Regions from separate parts of the Chamaesiphon sp. genome, predicted to be linked through region 1. Evidence: riboswitches for the same ligand, from Rfam matches in the RefSeq annotation. Region 1 holds a riboswitch; each other region holds the start of a gene.
What was found. A riboswitch is a leader RNA that binds a small molecule or an ion and turns the genes downstream of it on or off. The one in region 1 is predicted to bind cobalamin.
Positions count from the first base shown of each region.

Region 2: linked by a shared signal. The riboswitch ahead of ACEW9J_RS14835 (DUF1636 family protein) and the one ahead of ACEW9J_RS07325 (DUF1636 domain-containing protein) in region 1 are both predicted to bind cobalamin.
Region 3: linked by a shared signal. The riboswitch ahead of cobG (precorrin-3B synthase) and the one ahead of ACEW9J_RS07325 (DUF1636 domain-containing protein) in region 1 are both predicted to bind cobalamin.

Region 1 is NZ_JBGSQZ010000103.1:617-6,994, forward strand. It holds gene ACEW9J_RS07315 (heme oxygenase (biliverdin-producing)) at 1-278, shown strand, start outside; gene ACEW9J_RS07320 (hypothetical protein) at 405-830, opposite strand; gene ACEW9J_RS07325 (DUF1636 domain-containing protein) at 817-1,230, opposite strand; cobalamin riboswitch at 1,252-1,401, opposite strand; gene ACEW9J_RS07330 (sterol desaturase family protein) at 1,684-2,478, opposite strand; gene ACEW9J_RS07335 (PEP-CTERM sorting domain-containing protein) at 2,663-3,460, opposite strand; gene rsmG (16S rRNA (guanine(527)-N(7))-methyltransferase RsmG) at 3,793-4,539, opposite strand; gene ACEW9J_RS07345 (ABC transporter ATP-binding protein) at 4,596-5,234, opposite strand; gene ACEW9J_RS07350 (Sll0314/Alr1548 family TPR repeat-containing protein) at 5,475-6,378, shown strand, end outside.
Region 2 is NZ_JBGSQZ010000197.1:6,255-12,632, reverse strand. It holds gene ACEW9J_RS14845 (metallophosphoesterase) at 1-804, opposite strand, end outside; gene ACEW9J_RS14840 (GTP-binding protein) at 801-1,574, opposite strand; cobalamin riboswitch at 1,705-1,855, shown strand; gene ACEW9J_RS14835 (DUF1636 family protein) at 1,890-2,291, shown strand; gene ACEW9J_RS14830 (TonB-dependent receptor) at 2,539-4,671, shown strand; gene ACEW9J_RS14825 (ferredoxin) at 4,684-5,577, shown strand; gene ACEW9J_RS14820 (ABC transporter substrate-binding protein) at 5,676-6,378, shown strand, end outside.
Region 3 is NZ_JBGSQZ010000008.1:17,635-24,012, forward strand. It holds gene cofH (7,8-didemethyl-8-hydroxy-5-deazariboflavin synthase subunit CofH) at 1-1,080, shown strand, start outside; gene ACEW9J_RS00485 (hypothetical protein) at 1,485-1,685, opposite strand; cobalamin riboswitch at 1,845-1,978, shown strand; gene cobG (precorrin-3B synthase) at 1,957-3,492, shown strand; gene ACEW9J_RS00495 (precorrin-8X methylmutase) at 3,482-4,135, shown strand; gene cobI (precorrin-2 C(20)-methyltransferase) at 4,135-4,845, shown strand; gene ACEW9J_RS00505 (hypothetical protein) at 5,053-5,868, shown strand; gene ACEW9J_RS00510 (phycobilisome protein) at 6,002-6,378, shown strand, end outside.

The sequences.
Region 1 (6,378 bases):
AACTCACTGACGGTGAAGGAACGGCGTTTTATGAGTTTGCACAAATTCCTGATGAAAAAGCATTTAAAAGCAATTACCGTCAAGCGATGAATGAATTACCCATCGACGAAGCTAAAGCCGATGAAGTCGTCGAAGAGGCTAACGCAGCATTTGGGATGAACATGATTATGTTCACTGAATTAGAAGGTAATCTCATTAAAGCGATCGGTATCCAATTATTCAACCTTCTAACTCGCAAACGCAATCGCAACAATAACGAACTAGCTACAGCCGAGTAAGACTGGGGGATTGGGGGATTGGGAGACTGAGAGCTAGTAAAGTGAAGGGACTAAGAACTAATTATAGTTCCTAGCCCCTTGTCCCTAAAACCTAAAGCCTAAAGCCTAAAGCCTAAAGCCTAAAGCCTAACCCCTAACCCCTAATTCAAACTCACTCCATCGCCGACAGATCTGTTGATAACAGTCTGGAGGCGAAATTTTTAGGCGTTGACACCAGCCGAGATCGAGAGAGCTAGACTCGATCGCAAAAATTAGCTCAGTCTGCGGCTGATAATTAGCGACAGCAGCTAAAATGGGATCGATCGCTGGAGTCTGTACCAGCCACTCTTGTAAGTAGATAGACAATTGCGCCTGAGGGATATAGCGAAAATTAAGACTGGGTTCGAGATTGTCTCCCCAGTGGCGGTCAGAATCGTCCAGGAGATCCACTTCGCTACTGATGACTACTGCCCCTCTATCGAGATTTAGATAACCTTGCCAAGCCTGATAGCCAATCCACAGCAAGTTTTGGGTAAACAAATTGGCGCGGCGGGAGCGATTATAGTGCCGCATGGGTACGAGTGGGGGTAGTGAGGGGCGGAATTTTGGCGAGGATGCCTTGTTTGAGCGGTGCGGGACGTTCTCCCCAAGGTAATACTCCAGTGGAATGCTGATAGTATTTTTCAGCACAGTCGAGGATATTGCTCAACGGGATATTCGGATCGTTGGTCGGAATATCACCAAACAGATATGTATGCTTCCCCGCCGCCGCAAAGGAAATCACACAGGACTTACTACAGGCACTCATACAACCTACAGCTTGGATCGGAAACTCTGTCGCTAACTCCCACTTTTGGTGCAAAGCTTCGAGCTGCTGTAGTAGGCGTTCGCCCTCGCTCGTACCAACGCGCTGACCATCTTGCCACTTACTACCGCAAGTGGTACAAACAAATAAACAATGTTCTGGGTTCACCTAATACCTCGTAGGTTAATTGACCGATATGTAGCTTCTGGCGGGCATTCTGACTCAATCGACGCTGATGCAGACGATTTACAGTTGCGGGACAGTGCTGGATTTTCACCAGGCTTTCCCCATTACTTTGAGTAGCTGTTCCCTACTCAAACCAGATCGAATTTTCATTATACAGGTTCTGCGATCGCTTGCAAAAAATCGTTGGCGCAGACTTTGGTCTGAAATATCGACCCCCAATAATGTAGTATAATAGTCGCCAGGGCGGTTAAGATTTTGGCAGCGGATGTAGGGAAAAATGGGTGTTGAGGATGCCTGTGTTCTGGAAAAGGGGCAATAATCAAGAAAACGCAGAGTTAAACTAAGGGGTTGTGGTTAGCATAGAGACTGAAGTCTCTGCTCATGATGCAAAGTCCGCCTTCTAGGGGTTAAGCTTCTCATCTAGGATTGCTATAACTACCGTTTTAATGGTTGTAATAGTTGTCCGGTAAAGCTTGGCTCGATCGACATTTCGATCCCATATTTCTGCGGCCAGCGATGTTTTGGGAGATAGAATGAACCGAAGAGGATATCCATAATGGGTAAAATCGCGGCATAGTTTTTGTTAATATACTCCGCGCCATCATTCGTGTGATGCCAATGATGAAAAGCTGGCGTAGCCAACACTCGTTCGACAAATCCAAACCGCCAATTCATATTCGCATGAACCCAGAAACTCCAGACGGTGCCGACCAACGAATATAGCACTGGTAGGATGTCTGCATCTGCGGTGGGTTGTGCCAAACCGAGGAGATAGAGCGGGAGTAAGCCCGTAAACCGTCCAAAAAACATATCCAACGGATGGGCGCGAGTATTTACCAACCAGTCCATCTCTTCCGAGCTATGGTGGACTGCATGAAACCTCCACATCCAGGGAATCTCATGCGACCAGCGATGCCCCCAGTACGCACCAAATTCGCCGACGATTATTGCGAGGACGAACCGAACTCGAAAGGGTAGAGCTGCTACCCAAGTATAGATTCCACTGGGTTCGAGCTGATGTACTACCGCAGCCACGATCGACATCGGCAGAATTAGCAGCAGTTTGGGTAGCAGACTATTGAGGAAGTAATAACCCAAGTCGATAAAAAATTCTTTGCGGAAGACTGGCTGTTTTTGCTGGGCGCAAAGCCGTTCTAGCGGGATAAAGACGATCGCGAGGATGACTAACCAAGCGCATAATCTAAATATATCTAACGCTAATGATGACAAATACTGCTGCACGTTATCAAAGCGTCTCCAAGTTTGGGTTAAAAAATCTGGTCAGATCGAATTGAGGTCGTGCTTAACGATGGCGCAACCTCAATCGCAAATGGTGTTTCGATCGTCACGAGCGATCTCAAGTGAACTATCAGGTGAAAATTACAGCTAGTAGTTCTAACAATTTAGGATTTATTTAGGCATTTTTGGTAGATTTAGTTAGTTTCTTTCTCAACCGTAAAGCTGCTGTACCGCCGACAATCGTACCGATAATCGTAAAAGGTTCGGGAACGGCAGTAGGCGAAACCGAGACACCAGACAAGAGCGAGAAGGGTGGTCTTCCATCGGGAGTACCAACTGCCAAAAATGTCAAGATATCACTGGTGGTATTAGCTGTGAATGTTAATGTCTGTTTCTGCCAATCAGTTACCCGCGTAGCTGTATCTGGAAATATATTTATGGCTGATAGCTGAGTCTTTGCGAGTTGCGCGCCAGTGGTTGCGTAAGTCAGAATGCTCGTATCAAAACCGACCCGCCATCTTTCGGTTGTCGGACCAGTAAATCCACTTTGCTGTCCGGCAGCCTGATAAAACGTCACATCATATTGTTTGCCTGCTGTCAGACCACTCACTGATTGATAGATCGGGGCACCGAAACCAGGATCGCCATCTGCCGCTACAAACCAAGTTGCGACACCATCAGGACTGGCAATGGGCGCAGTACCACGCAGTTGCAAGTTCGGATCGGGACGACCGCCTGCTACGTTGAGATTGTCTGTGTATTCTAGACCGATCGGCACTACAAAATTCAATTTACTGTTATCGGTAGTACTCCAGCCAGTATTGGCTGCGTTGAAAAATGAGGAGCTGGTCTGTCCTGCCGTTCCAGGTGTAAAGTTGCCGTTAACAAGAGTTACCGCTTGGGCGGACAAGCTTATCGTACAGAGGCCGATGGCGGACAATCCGCCAATGGCAGTTTTGAGTGTTGTGTTCATGATTGTGTCCTTACAAGTTACCTAATGAATTTGTTGGGTGAGTCAGAGCTAATCGCTTTCGATACTATCTTGGCAGGTCACAGACTTGCATTTTCGCTCGAACTCTCAGTTCGAGAATGTGCTAGAGCGAGCTGGCACTAATTAGCAAAATTTAGCTAAGTGCGACGATCGAGTGAGTTTCAATTTTTATTTATATATACTCAAAAATTGAGAAATGCTCGCCATCTTCGGAGTCGGCAGATCGCTTCTAAGCCAAATGGCTTAAATTTGATATGCAATCTTATCATCAGAAACTTCAAATCGTCAAGTATTGGAGTTTATTTAGCGCAATGCTAGAGTGGTTTTAGAGTGGGGATACCGACAGCGCGAGGATAGTAGGGATGTGTATCGGTAGTTTTGTGCAGCCAAATACAGTGGCGGATACTATCACTGATGGGAGTTGTAAATCGATCGATCTTACTAATCTCACCCCCTAGTTTTGCTACTGCAAGTTCTAAACTAGTAGCTTCCTCATCTGTCCAATTGCCACGATAGAGAATTGCTGTCCCGCCTACTTTGACTAAAGGTAGGGTATATTCAGCACAAACATTTGCCGATGACACCGCTCGAATTAGCGCGAGATCGTATTGATGGCGGTGCTGTCTTTCTTGTCCCAAAGCTTCGATCCGACTGACTAAAGGATGAGTATTAGTTAAGCCAAGCTCAGGAGCGATATATTCGATAAACCCGACCTTTTTGGCAGTAGAATCAACTAGAGTCATTTGCCAATCAGTTCTGGCGATCGCTAGCGGTAAGCCAGGAAAACCTGCGCCAGTGCCAAGATCTATGACCTTTAGCTCCAACGGATGATTAATTAAGTCACCAACACCTCGGAGGGAATCCCACAAATGTTTTTCCCAAAATTCTTCAGGTGCGATAATTCTGGTGAGATTTAATTGTTGGTTAGCACTAACTACTTCTGAGTATAAAGATTGTAACTGCGACTGCTGTTGTGCGGTAGGACACCAATCAATTGTTTCTTGCCACATCTTATCCATATTTGGCAAACAGTTTGGGCTAGAGATTGATGATGAATCCATGTGGTTGTGTAATTTATATTAAAAAAAGATTTCGGCAACGCTAACTTAAAGCCTACTCAACGATCGATCTTAGCTTCAATTAATACTCCTCGATCGATCTGCCAACATTTATCGGCAATTGCTAGTAAATCCCCAGCATCATGGGTAACAACTAATAACGTCCATTCCTGTTTCAGTTGGGCAAGCAAATTGACTAACTGTTGTCGCATCGACCAATCTAAGCCTGCTGTCGGCTCATCTAACAGCAGTAAAGACGGTTGTCTAATCAATTGCACTGCGAGGGCTAATCGTCGCTGCTGTCCGCCGCTGAGGGCGTGAGGGGATACCTGTAGAGATAGTTGGGCTAAACCTACGGATTTAAGAGCTTGCTCGACTCGTTCGGTGCCTAATTCGGGATGTCCCAGTCGCAATTCTTCTAGAATAGAATTGGTGCAAAAATGCCGTTCGGGAAACTGAAATACCAGTCCACCCAGTTGCTGACGCAGATCGGAGTCTAACACGCGATCGCGCCAACAGACACTCCCACTGGTACAATTTGCCAATCCCGCTAAAATTTCGAGCAAGGTACTTTTACCCGAACCACTCGCACCGATAATCAATCCCAATTGCTGGGGCGGTAATTCTAAGTTAAGATCCTTGAGAATCGGTCGATCGCTTGCTGGTGGATGGTAGGAAAGATGTTTGAGTTTGAGCATCGATCTAGGGCACGGAGTAGGGATGATGAAAAAATTATTGGTAGAAATTCCCGTGCTGGATACACTAACGATCGGGTAAGATCCAATCGGAACATTCGATCGATGCTCACGTCCAGACACTCTAGTATACGGCGATCGATCTGTCATTGGAAGAAGCTCTATCGAGCGATTAACTTATAATACTATCCTCAGCATTTTTAAAACCCCCGTACATATCTCATCGTTACCAGATCCTAATTCATGAAATTTAAGTTTTCCGTTCGTAGTCTACTCGCCCTAGCTACTGGTGTTACTCTAACTCAATCAGCGATCCTTGCACCGATGAGCCAGTTTAACCCAACTATTACCTCAGTAGTAGCTAGCCCAAAAACCTCACCCAAACTAGTAAAACCGAACAGCAATATGATATTGCCCGCAGCGGGGAGTAGAACAAAGCAGGGTGCTAATGTCGAGAGAGCAAAGGAAGCAATGTTTCGGGATGGTGACTATGCAAAGGCTAAACAGTATCTGGACTTAGCACTCAAAACCGATCCAAATGAGCCACTCACGTATGCTATGAGTACCCTGTATCCCTTTAGTGCTGGGGATTTTGAGCAAGTGAAGGTGTATGGGGATAAAACTACCAAAGCTGCCGAGCAATTGATGAAAATCAATCCGTTGCGCGGAAATTTGTATCAGGGTGTGGGTTTGGCAATCCTGGGTGCTTATGAAATGAAGAAGCCTAGTGGCGGTGCTCTGGGTGCTTTGGGTAAGCTTCAGATGGTATTTGAATACATGGATAAAGCCAAAAAGCTCGATCCTAATAATCCAGAATTAAATCTAATTAAGGGCTATATGGATCTGCTCCTAGCAGTGAATGTACCATTTGCTGATACCAATCAAGCGATCGAGCAATTAAAAAATGCCCAACCTAGGTATCTAGCTTTACGAGGGCTGTATATCGGTCATCGTGACTTGAAAGAGTACGATAAAGCAAATAATGCCATTGATGCTGCCCGAAAAATCGCTCCTCAAAATCCTGAATTAACTTACTATAAAGCACAACTACTGGGCATTCGCGGGCGAGAGCAGCGTAATGATAACGATCTGCGAGAGTCGATTAAATTATTTGAATCTGCTTATCAAAAACGTAATGGATTATTGC
Region 2 (6,378 bases), on a different contig from region 1:
TTCGCACACATGTGTCGGATCTTCAGCGCGTTCCGCATATTCCAAACCCTGAGCCAGTCGCCATGCAAAAATAGCGGGTAGCCCATTATCGATAATCGCCTGACAAGTAAGCTGGTAATCATATTCCACCTCTCGCAGCGTGGTTAATTTATCGTCCGTGTCATAAATTACATAAGTTGCATTCGGACGACCGTGACGTGGTTCGCCGACAGAACCCGCATTGATAATCTGCTTGAGTGTTGCGGTAAATTGCTTAGTCGAACTTCCTTCTGGCTGTTGAACTTTTACAGCCAATTGTCCAGCATCCAGCGTCCGCACATAGGGAACATGAGTATGCCCGCAAAACAGGACATCTGCACCAGTCGCCATCACCCGTTCTAATGCAGTAAAAGCATTGACTTCCGGCATCAAATACTCATGTTGATTGTGAGGACTACCATGTACGAAGCAAAGATTCTCCTCGCGTAAGCTTAAAGGCAGTTGCGCCAGATATTCGCGCACTTCGGGATGAATTTGGTCATTCGTCCATTCATGTGCTTTCTTGCCCCGTTTCTCTGCCAAAATCGATGGATAACTGCATTCGCAAGCATTCAAACCTTCGACGATATCTTCATCCCAACAACCTTGAACGGTGGGGATATCTAGAGAGCGAATCATCTCTACTACAGCATTCGGATGAGGGCCATAACCGACTAAATCGCCCAGACAAAAGATTTTATCTGCCCGTTGTTTATCGATGTCTGACAATACCGCATTCAAAGCTTCATAGTTACCATGAATGCAAGACATTACTGCTATTTTCATACTGCTACTTCTTCCGGTGATTCGACTTCTAATTGGGATTTAATTTGTGCTTGATAATAAGCCAGGGCGTTATCATCTAAACCGCAGTCTTCTAGTGTTTCCATAATTAGCTGAGGTTGCAAATTATTTCCCACAACTTCCAATCCACTAAATCGGGTCGGTCTGCCTGCCAAGACTGGCGGTAACGGCAGTTCAAAATAAGTACAATCGGGAAAACCGACGCCAAAGCTAAAATAAAACGATCGACCATCAACGATCTCGAAAATACCTTTAGCCCTGGCAACTTCACCATAAGCTCCCTGAATTAATTCATCCCATAATATATTTAAACTAGCTGGATCTAGTACTTCTCCCGTCAATCCCCAGCGCGGAGAGGCAGTTAGCGCGACATTCTTTTCGGTGACTTCACTGATAAGAGTTTGAGTCGCCCAATCGTGATATTCACTCTCAATTAAACCCTTTGGAACGATCGCAATTCGTTGACAAGATTCGATATCTACAGGTAATTGCAGTGAGGCTAGATCGAGTTGCGGCGCAATCTCAACATATAGCGGTTGGATCTCGGCTAACTGTGTCCAGGATGCCCCAGCCGAGATCGGTTTGACGTGGGGACATGTCGCTGTAATATAGGTCAGATCGATCGGGGTAGCATCTGCACCCAGACAGATATAAGCACTAGGTTCGGTGCTGGTAGTCAGTTGTTGGTGAATCCAGGTAGTTTTGCCAGAACCGCATGGCCCTGTCACTAGGTAGATGGGATGCCGATCCATGAACTGCGAAGATGAATGGAAACATGTATAGCATATCACAAATAGCAAGAATGATAATCATTCTTGCTAAATTAATTCAGTTTGCAAATAATTATCATTAACTCGCAACAGATTTGATAACCTATGGTACTGTGTTGAGAGTAGATTCGGTTTCGATCGAGATTATCGATCGAAAGTAAAGGGGAAAGTTTGGTGCAAACCCAACGCTGTCCCGCAACTGTGTTTCGATTACCTGGGGTAGTCGATTAGTCAGAACACCCGCCGATATCGATATGTCCCGACTTATATTCTGCGAGGCACAGAGGGGAAAATATTATGGATGACAAACACACAATTTTCGTGTGTCAATCTTGCGCTGGCAATTGGCAAAACGGCAGAGAAGTAGGCAACAGCGGCGGTTATTTACTCCATCAAGAGTTGACGGCTCGATTAGCTACAAGCCCGTTGACGGAAGACTTTGAGGTCAAAGCAGTTAAATGTATGGGCGCGTGCAGTCGTCCCTGTGTCGTTGCTTTTGCGGCGGCTGGTAAATCTACTTATCTATTTGGAGATCTAGATGGTACTTCTTTAGCTGAGGTATCTCAGTCAATTTTGGAGTGTGCTAGTCTCTATCGTCGCCAACCAGACGGCGCAATGAAGTGGTCGGAACGTCCCGAACGACTCAGAAAAGGCGTAATTGGGATCGTTCCTAGTATCGAACTCCCAGTGAGTATTTAATCAAAATCGATCGTCGTGGTGCTGTCTAGGTATAGATAATGCTTGTCACTGGCAGTCACCCCAAGTTAGTTACTAGAGGTTTAGTGGGACTTTTAGTAAAAATTTTTAGCAACTATTTTTAGAGCGAGCGATTTGTGGCTTTGATGATATATTATGGGAATGATTATCATTCTCTTAAATCCATTCGATCGAGATCGACTCGCAAAACTCGCAAAATTAGCAGTAATCCTCTCAGATAAACAGATCCATGTCCGTTAAAAATATCAAGTATCTCAGATCGATCAAAATCCTCATCATTGCTGTAGCACTAGGATTGGGTTTGGATGCCAAGCAATCTAGCCTAGCTCAACAAGCCCCCACGCCACAACCAGAAACAGCCCCAGCCAAAGCTGAAGAGTTAGAAATCAACGTCTACGGCGATAGGTTATTGAGTAAACCCATCTATTCCCCATTCCGCAAAGAAGGGACGCTCAAAGACTCTACCCGCCCAGCTTACGTCATTAATAAGGACGAAATTAAAGCGCAAGGAGCCAGAACAGTTAAAGAAGCACTTCAATCATTACCAGGTATTTTGGGGGGTGGCACAGTCGGAACCGAAGTAAATGCCCTCAGCGGTCAATTTATTCGGGGCAGCAATAGGGAACAGGTGTTAATCTTATTAGATGGTCGCCCGATTAATAACTTGGGATCTGGAGCTTTCGATATCAGTGAATTTTCGACGAGTATAGTCGAGCGCATTGAAGTTCTACCTGGCGGTGGTTCTACCCTCTATGGTTCGGATGCGATCGGCGGTATTATTAATATCGTTACCAGTCGTCCGACGAGCGATAAACTTTCCTTTGGTGCCCAAACTGAAGTAGGCAATCTCGGTTACACCAAATTTGGCTTTAATGTTAGTAAAAAAGATGGAAATATCGGCTGGCTGATTGGTTACGATCTCATTCAAGCGAATAATAATTACGCCTATTCAATTCCATCTGCCAACTTTTCAGGGACGCGCACGAATAGCGATGCTATCTATAATAACCTGAGAGTACGGGCGGATGTCGATCTTAGCGATCGCACGAAAGTAAATTTTACGGGGATATTATTATCCAAAAATCAAGGCGTACCTGGGGGCGTACCGACACCTAATCCTCAAAACGGGCAAGGATTTTTTAATGGGCTGACAGATTCTAATCGAAAATATAACGACCAATTTTTATTTGATGTAGGGATAGACCAAAAACTTGGTAATGGTAACGATTCTACCTTAACGGGACGAGTTTATTATGATAGTTTGAGTACGCGCTTTGATAATCGGACTGCTTTCGCTGATACCCTTTCCGTTGTCGGTGGACAAGTGGTAAAATCTAGAACGCCTCAAACCCTGCGCCAATTTGATAATAAACAAAAATCATTAGGTGTCCAAACTCAGCATAATTGGCAGATTACACCCACTCAAAACATTACTTATGGCTTCGATTATCGCAATACTAATAATCGTAATACCACTAATAATATTGCTAGCGGCACTCAGATACTCGGCTATGATGGAACTATTTCACAGGGGGCATTATTCGCTCAGTATAATGTCGATCTCAATCCTCAAATACGCGCAACAGCAGGACTCAGACAAGATTTTAGTAGCTTGACAAATGGTAGTGTGACTTCTCCGACACTGGGCGTTAAATGGGATGTCAATTCGGCGACAACTCTGCGGGCTAACTATGTTAGGAACTTTCGGACTCCGACGCTATCAAATCTCTTTTCAGCAAACCCTACCTTTATTGGCAACCCTAATTTGTTACCGGAAACTGGTAATAGTTTTGATGTTGGCGTAGATCAAAAATTGGGTAATTTTGGACTATTGCGATTGACTGCTTTCCAGAATAATATTAGTAATGTTATTGCCTTCCAAAACATCAGTCCTCCTGTTAATGGCGTGTCAGGAACTTTTACTAATATCGGCGAAGTACAGACGCAAGGGATCGAAGCTTCTTTAAATGCCAAAATTGCTCCAAATGTCTATGGATTTGTGAATTATACTATTAATAGTCCGCAGATTAAACAAGATGCAAATCCAGCGGTAGTAGATAAAGAACTACGCTTTGTAGGTGCAGATAAATTGAGTATGGGGATATCTTATGAAAATCCTTTTGGTTGGTATAGTTCGCTAGCTTTAAATTCCCTCAGCGGTTATCCAACCAATAATACAAACACGGAGTTTTTACCTGGATTTACGAGTTTTGATTTTAACTTTGTCGCGCCACTCAATCCCGATCGCAGTGTAACTCTCAATGCTAGCGTCCAGAATATTTTTGACCAGAGGTACGAACTGTTTGCTGGCTTCCCCGATGCCGGAAGGACATTTCGGACTGGGATCGATTGGAAATTTTAGGAGGATAATTTAATGACAGTTGCAACTTTTGAACGTCGAGTTACACCATTACAGAAAGTCGAGCGGGAGGATACCTATAATGGTAATTCGATCGAGTATGAAGATTTTCCCACAGATCTAGATGTTCTCGGCCCACTTTTGCATTCATTATTTCAAGAACATTGGCAAGAAGTGGGTTTGGGGCACATGGTAGATGGGAGTGTATTGGAGTTAGAATTTACCGCTCCACCGAAAATTTGTCGGATTTATGATGGCTATCTGACAGTGGTTACTGAAGGATGGCATATGCACTTGTGTGTTGCGGAAAATCAGGGCGGCGCAACTGGGCGTACTCCCGAATCTTTACGCCAAGTGCGGCGGGTAAGTCGAGCAGCTTTGTCTCGACGATTGAATGCTGACGGTGAGGCACGGAGTTGGGGAATTCAGTTTTGGAATGGTGGGGGTGAAAAAATGATGACAATATTTTTACCCAATGCTTTTCTTGGGGAAAATGAGGATTTATTACCAGAGCATAAACCCAATTTAGCTAAGTTAGGACTGTACGACAAGTTGCGCCAGATTTATGTATTGGGAACGATGGATATTCCTTATGAATCTAATCCTTTGAATCGTCCGTATATATCCGTCTGTCGATCGACTCGTTGCAATGCCGGACGTGACTGGAAATCGGTGTATGAGGCTCTAGAACATCAGTTAGCAGTGTCGGGATTAGAAAACATTGAATTGATTGCTTCTGGCTGTCTGGAGGTCTGTAAGATGGGGCCAATTGTCTTTTATTCGGGTGACGATCGCGCTCCCGAACATACTTGGTATGCACGGGTAACTCCAGATGTGGCGAAGGAAATTGTTACTCAACATCTAGTTGAAAATCAGAAGGTAACTAAACATTTATATCCGCAGTCATAATCGACAAGGTAGGGGCAATTCATGAATTGCCCCTACCTCGTAAATGGTAACTGAGATCCTCGCATCATGAAGATAGGAGTATGAAGATGAGGAAAAAAATGAAGCGTTGCCGCTCTAGTAAAATTAAATTCTGGCGATCTATATTACTCATAAGTTGGAGCGGATGGGTATTATTATCAGCTTGCGATTCTCATTCTGAGAGACTACGCCAACGACAGCAAAAACAACCAAATCCTATAACCTCGAATTCTAAATGCTCGACTGTTTATAACCCTCAAGTTGATTACTTCCCTGATAAAGTTAAAGTAACTCAATCCAAAGGATTTACGGTTGAATATCATCGTAACTATAAAGTTGTATCGGTTAAAAATCCGTGGCGCAATGCCGATACTACTTTTCAATATGTATTAGTGCAATGCAATACACCGATTCCGCCAGGATTCGATAAATCCCAAATCGTCCAAGTACCAGTTAATTCAGTAGTAGTCATGTCTACAACTCATTTACCATTATTAGATAAAGTGGGTTTAGTCGATCGATTAATTGGTGTCAGCGACTTCAATCAAGTTAATACACCCAGTGTAGTAGCAAAAATCAAAGCCGGAAAATTGCAGGAAGTAGGGAGAAGCAATAATACCAATGTCGAAAAAGTCCTAGAAATTAAACCTGAGCTAGTTACTACTTATGGGGTGGGCAATCCTAAATCAGATAGTCATCCCAAATTAATAGAAGCAGGTTTACCCGTCGCGATTATTGCTGAATATATGGAGTCTTCCCCATTAGGTAGGGCGGAGTGGTTGA
Region 3 (6,378 bases), on a different contig from region 1:
ATCTCCACCACAGACGCACTTTTGCTGCTGACTCAAACCCATGTAGATATTATCGATCGAATTCGGTTCACAGCCGACAGGTTGCGCCAAATCCAAGTCGGCGATACTGTCACCTACGTGATTAACCGCAATATTAATTTCACCAACATTTGCGAACAGCACTGTAGTTTCTGTGCGTTTCGGCGGGACGAGGGCACTGAGGGTGCTTTCTGGCTGAGTACTGAGCAGATCTTAGCCAAAGCCGCAGATGCAGTCGCGCTGTCGGCGACAGAAATCTGTATGCAGGGGGGATTGCATCCAGGGGCGAAAATTAACGGTCGATCGCTGACTTATTATGTAGAGTTAGTCACCGCGATTAAAACCACTTTTCCCCAACTTCATCTGCACGCTTTTTCGCCGCAGGAAGTCGAGTTTATCGCTCGTCAAGATGGGGTGAGCTATGCAGATACGATCGTTGCCTTACAAAAAGCTGGCGTAGGATCGATGCCAGGTACGGCGGCGGAAGTCTTGGATGATACAGTACGGCGGGTGATTTGTCCTGAAAAGATCGATAGTGCTACGTGGATTGAAATCGTTACCACCGCTCATCGATTGGGGATGCCGACTACTAGTACCATGTTAGCTGGACATATCGAAACACCCAGCCAGCAGATCGCTCATTTAGAGCAGTTAAAACAGATTCAACAACACGCAATTAAATACAATTACCCTACCCGAATCACTGAATTTATCATCCTCCCCTTTGTGGGAGAATCAGCACCCACACCTCTCCGCAGTCGCGTCGGACGAGATCAGCCGATTTTAGCCGATAATTTATTATTAACGGCGATCGCGCGAATTTTCCTCGGTAACTATATTCCCAATCATCAACCCAGTTGGGTCAAGTTGGGTCTAGAAGGCGCGAAAACTGCTCTTACTTGGGGGTGTAATGATTTGGGTGGGACGTTGATGGAGGAGCATATTACGACGATGGCGGGAGCTAAGGGCGGGACGTGTTTGTCGGTGGAGGATTTGCAAGGTGCGATTCGGGCGATCGATCGACAGGATCGGCAACGCAGTACTTTGTATGAATTAATTTAGGTGATTGAGTAATAAGTAATAAGTAATGATTTCGTTGTCGATCCAGGGACTCAAACTCCGTATCAAAAACTAGCGCATGTAGCAATCTTAAATGAAAAGCTAGGTTGATGTAGGGTGTGTTAGGCGCAAGCCGTAACGCACCAATATTTAACCTGAGTGTCTCGTTCCGAGCAACTGAGCCGACATAAATGTCGTCTAATGAATGAAAGAAACTTTGGTTGGGTGTGTTGGGTTTCGCCTTGCTCTACCCAACCTACAGATCCGTGTACTGATTTAAAATGCTGCTATTTTAGATACTCCCTTCCCACTCAATCGAGAGACATCACCATTCACCATTCACCCCCTACACCAGATGTCTAATTTGACACTAGGAAGGGAGTAGTTAGAAAGTTTTGCTTGACAAATTATCGACGTACTTGTTGAAGAGCTTGTAAGTGGCAGAGGAGCGTTTCAACCTCGGCTTGAAGTTCGAGGAATTTTTCTTGTCGATCGACTGGATATACTTTAGTCAATTTAGTAACTTGCTGTTCGTGCTCTGAGGTAGCAGATCTAACCGACACGCCAATGGCGGTTTGAGCAACTATGGTTAGTGGGCTGGGGGACATAGCTTTGGATGGTTATTTATACTGACTCACACACAAGGCAATTGTAGCCTGAATTCGACTGTTCTGGAATCGGATGTAGAGTCCAAACTGCCTACCGGAAAATGTGAATTTAATGTTTGTGACGGGGCGATAGTGGGATTGTTCCGATCTGGTCAGGGCAACGAGTCACCATCTCATGTTAGATTGGTCTAGCTGAGGATCGGGGAAGTCTGGTGAAAATCCAGGGCTGTGCCGCAACTGTGATGGAGCGAACGCTTCGAGTCAGAATACCGTGCCTGAGTGTACCGCAGGCGGTACTCTAATCTACTATTCCCTGCGTCGCATCGGGAAGGAGTTACATTCAGTGTCCGTTGAAAGGTCGATCTGTCCAGATATTTACCATCCTGCGATCGCTCGTGATGGTTTGTTGACGCGGTTACGAATTCCAGGTGGAGTGTTAAATGAGTCTCAGTGTCTGACGATCGCGAGTCTACTAGAGTCACTCAGCTTAGAGTATATTCAAGTTACCAATCGCGCGAATTTGCAACTGCGATCGCTAGCCAAAGATCTCGATCGAGAGTTACTAAGTAAATTAGCAGACTGTGGTTTGGCGGCGGGTAATAGTGCTGTCGATGGCATCCGCAATATTATGATTAGCCCGACTGCGGGAATTGACTCGCAGGAGTCGATCGATGTGCGTCCATTGGCTGATGCTTGGCATGAATATCTCACCGAGCATCCCGAATTGGGAGTGTTGTCGAGTAAATTTAGTGTGGGTTTCGATGGTGGTGGAAGTGTGGGGATTGTCGATCGACCTAATGATATTACGCTGTTAGCTGTTGGAAGTCGCGAGTTTAGTCTCTATTTAGGGATGAGAGAAAGAGGCGATCCACCGCTACCTGTAGATGTCAGATTAGACTCGGATGAATGTGTGCCGATGTTGGCGGCGATTGCTCAAAGTTATCGACGCGGGAGCGAAGTATTAGGTGGGGATGCACGTCGAAAACCACGGCTGCGGGATGCGATCGGGCACTACGGATTGACAGGTTTTGGGGAAGTAGTCCAACGAGAATTCGGTACTTCCAGGCGTTTTGTTTTTAAAAACCTCGATCTAAAGCGGTTCTCTACGGAAAATGGCGATGTTGCACAGACACAATCTAGATTGAGCGATCGTCATTTAGGCGTACATCAGCAATGCCAATCGGATTGCTACTATTTGGGAGTGGTGTTGCCGTTGGGACGATGGAGTGGATCGCAAGTGCGGGGTGTTGGGAGCATCGCCGCTCGGTATGGGAGTGGGCAGATCCGCTTAACTCCCTGGCAAAATCTGATTATCCCCGATGTCCAGGCGATCGATCTGGCGAGGGTGCAGGGATTAATTAACGATTTAAGCTTGGTGACAACAGCCAATCATCCCAGTAGTTTATTAAGAGCCTGTGCGGGTGCAACTGGTTGTCAGTTTAGCGCGACAGATACTCAACGGGATGCGATCGCCCTGTCGGAGTATTTAGCCGCTAACTTTACACTCGATCGACCATTGAATATCCATTTCAGCGGTTGCGATAAATCCTGCGCCCAACACGATCGAGCAGATATCACCCTCTGGGGAGACGAACGAACCAGGAGCTATCGACTGGCGATCGGGGGCTTTACAGACCGATCTGAGCCAGAGCAGAGCGATCTTTTAGCACCGCTATCAGTCCCAATCGCTATCGGCAATCTCATCGCGGCTTATCATCATCAGCGGCTTAATCCCCAAGAATCTTTTGAGTCATTTACGACTCGTCAATCTCCAGTTCAACTGCACCAAATACTTCATGCCGTCTAAAATTACGATTCCAGCACCCCTAGACTATATCCGCGATGGTGCGGAAATTTATCGTCAATCTTTTGCGACGATTCGATCGGAGGCACAATTAGACAACTTACCTACTGATTTCAATGCCGTAGCAGTGCGACTAATCCATGCTTGTGGGATGATTGATATTGTCAGCGATCTGGATTATTCGATCGATGCAGTTCGAGTCGGACGAAAAGCACTAGCAAATGGGGCACCGATTTTGTGCGATGCGCGGATGGTAGCAGATGGAGTGACGCGCAAACGTTTACCTGTGGAAAACCAAGTTATTTGTACGCTCCCAGATCCCCAGGTGGTAGATCTAGCCGCCAAGTTAGAGAATACTCGATCGGCTGCTGCTCTAGAACTATGGCGACCTTATTTAGCTGGAGCTGTCATCGCGATCGGTAATGCCCCAACGGCTCTATTTCGATTGCTTGAAATGCTCGACGAGGGCGCACCAAAACCCGCACTGATTCTCGGTTTCCCTGTCGGTTTTGTGGGTGCAATGGAATCAAAAGCTGCTCTAGCAGCAGATAGTCGAGGCGTACCTTTTATCACAATTCACGGACGACGCGGTGGTAGTGCGATGGCTGCTGCGGCTGTCAATGCACTAGCCACGGAGCAGGAATAATGGTTGCCATCCAGACAGGGAGATTATACGGGATCGGGGTTGGCCCTGGCGATCCAGAGTTATTGACACTCAAGGCGTTTCGGCTCCTGCAAGCGGCTCCTGTCGTCGCCTATCAGTCAGCAAACGACCATGAAAGCATCGCCCGATCGATTGTCGCACCCTATCTAACTGGTAAGCAAATCGAAGTCTGTTTTCATTTTCCCCGTGCGCTCGATCCTGAAGCCGCCCAAGAATTATATGCTGAGGCGATTAAACCGATCGCGGCTCATTTATCAGCGGGGCGAGATGTCGTAGTATTATGTGCGGGCGATCCATTATTTTACGGTTCGTTCATGTATTTATTTACGCGATTAGCCGATCGATTCATTACCGAAATCGTACCTGGGGTATCTTCACCGATGGGTGCAGCCGCTGCGATCGGGATGCCATTATGTTACCGTAATGATATTTTTAGTGTTCTTTCGGCGACTTTATCAGTTGAAGTATTAACTACCCAATTAGTCAATGCCGATGCTGTGGCAATTATCAAACTCCGTCGCCATTTTGATAAAGTTCGGCAGATTTTAAGCGATCTAGATTTGTTAGATCGGGCAAAATATATCGAACGGGCAACAGCAACGGATCAAAAGATTATCTCGATAGAAGATGTCGAGCCGCGCGATGTTCCCTATTTTTCAATGATTATAGTTCCTAGCAAAACCCAACTCTAGCCACTTTAGGCTTTAGGCTTTAGGCTTTAGGCTTTAGGCTTTAGGGACATATTAGATTAGTCCGCGCACCATCCGGATTTTGCATCACTAGCCACGATTTGCGAAAAGTGCGGTCTTGGGGTTTCCCCAGGTAAAGTACCTTTTCAAGACACAATCGTTGGCATTCTTGGGATTTGTTTCCCTCCTTCCTGCTAAAATCAAAATTATATGCAAACTAATAGTTCCGATCGATCTGCTCAAGCGATCGAGATCTCCGGCGCGAGATTGGCTAAGTGGAAAACGATGCTAACCGCGCGAAAAATTGGTACTACCAAGAAATTATTATCGAGAGTCCCCGAACTTATCGGCGAACAGGCGGCGCGAAAAGCTCTCAATGGGCAAAGATTGGATCGCCAGACTTGGGAAGCGATTTTCACTGGCTTGAAGTTGAATCGAGTTGATTTTTTTAGTGATGTGGAATGGTTCGATCGCAATCTGACAACTCAGTGGGAAATATTGTGGAATTTGGCGGCGGATGCGTCCGATCGATTTGGGCTAGTATTACCGGAGCATGTGCCAGATTCTAGTCTGTGGGATGGAGTTGGCTCGGAAAAGTTTCAACAGACGATCGCCAGTCGGACATCAGTATTATTAGAGATACCTGGGGGATTCTTGGGCTATCTGATTTTAGTAGAGCAAGATGCACTAGGCAATATCGTGCTGCTGTCTCCATCCCCGCTGATGTCAAATCCCGTGCTAACTGGCTCAATTCAACGCTTACCCCAATATCCACCGTCGCCGTTTGAGTTCTTGCAACCGATAACTGTCGGTACGAACTATCTGTGGGCAGGTATTTTTGCGAAGTTGCCAGAGTTGAGATGGTTGGCTGATGCCCAAAAAAGACCGCTCAGATTGCAGATGGCACAAGTTACAGAGCTGTTGGCGTATGTCAGCAAACAACCTCCAGGAACCCCACTATGGCGATCGAGTTATGTGGTGACAGCTTCGTCAAGCCATGCGGATATAATGAATTTGGATATATAGCGATCCTAAATCAGATAGGGATCGAATACTGGTGCGTTACGGCAGCAGCCCAACACACCCTACATTAACCTAGCTTTTCATTTGGGATGGCTATATCTCTGGATAGAGTCTAACTTTTATTCAAAAATTTCCAATGCTGACCGATCGAATTAAAGAACTGATTGCTAGAGCCAGAATTGTGAGCTTTGCTAGTTGGGAGTTGCAGCATCCAGCCGCAAGTATTGCCATATTTCAAGCTGCTGAAGATGCCAGAGTGTATCTCACAGATGAAGATTGCGCCAAAATTGCGGTACTTTCACCCCCGACTTCTCAGCTGATCCCAGTCGGGCAGTTATTACGCGATCGAGTCGTCGAAATCATTGCCGAAGCTAGAACCGAACTCTACACTCAATTTCCCCAGATTACCGAGCCAGGGGGCGGACTCTATCCTCCCGAACGCGCTGAGGCTTGCTGGCGGGACTTTTGGCATTATCTTCGCACTATTACCTATGGGATCGTGGGCAGCAATGC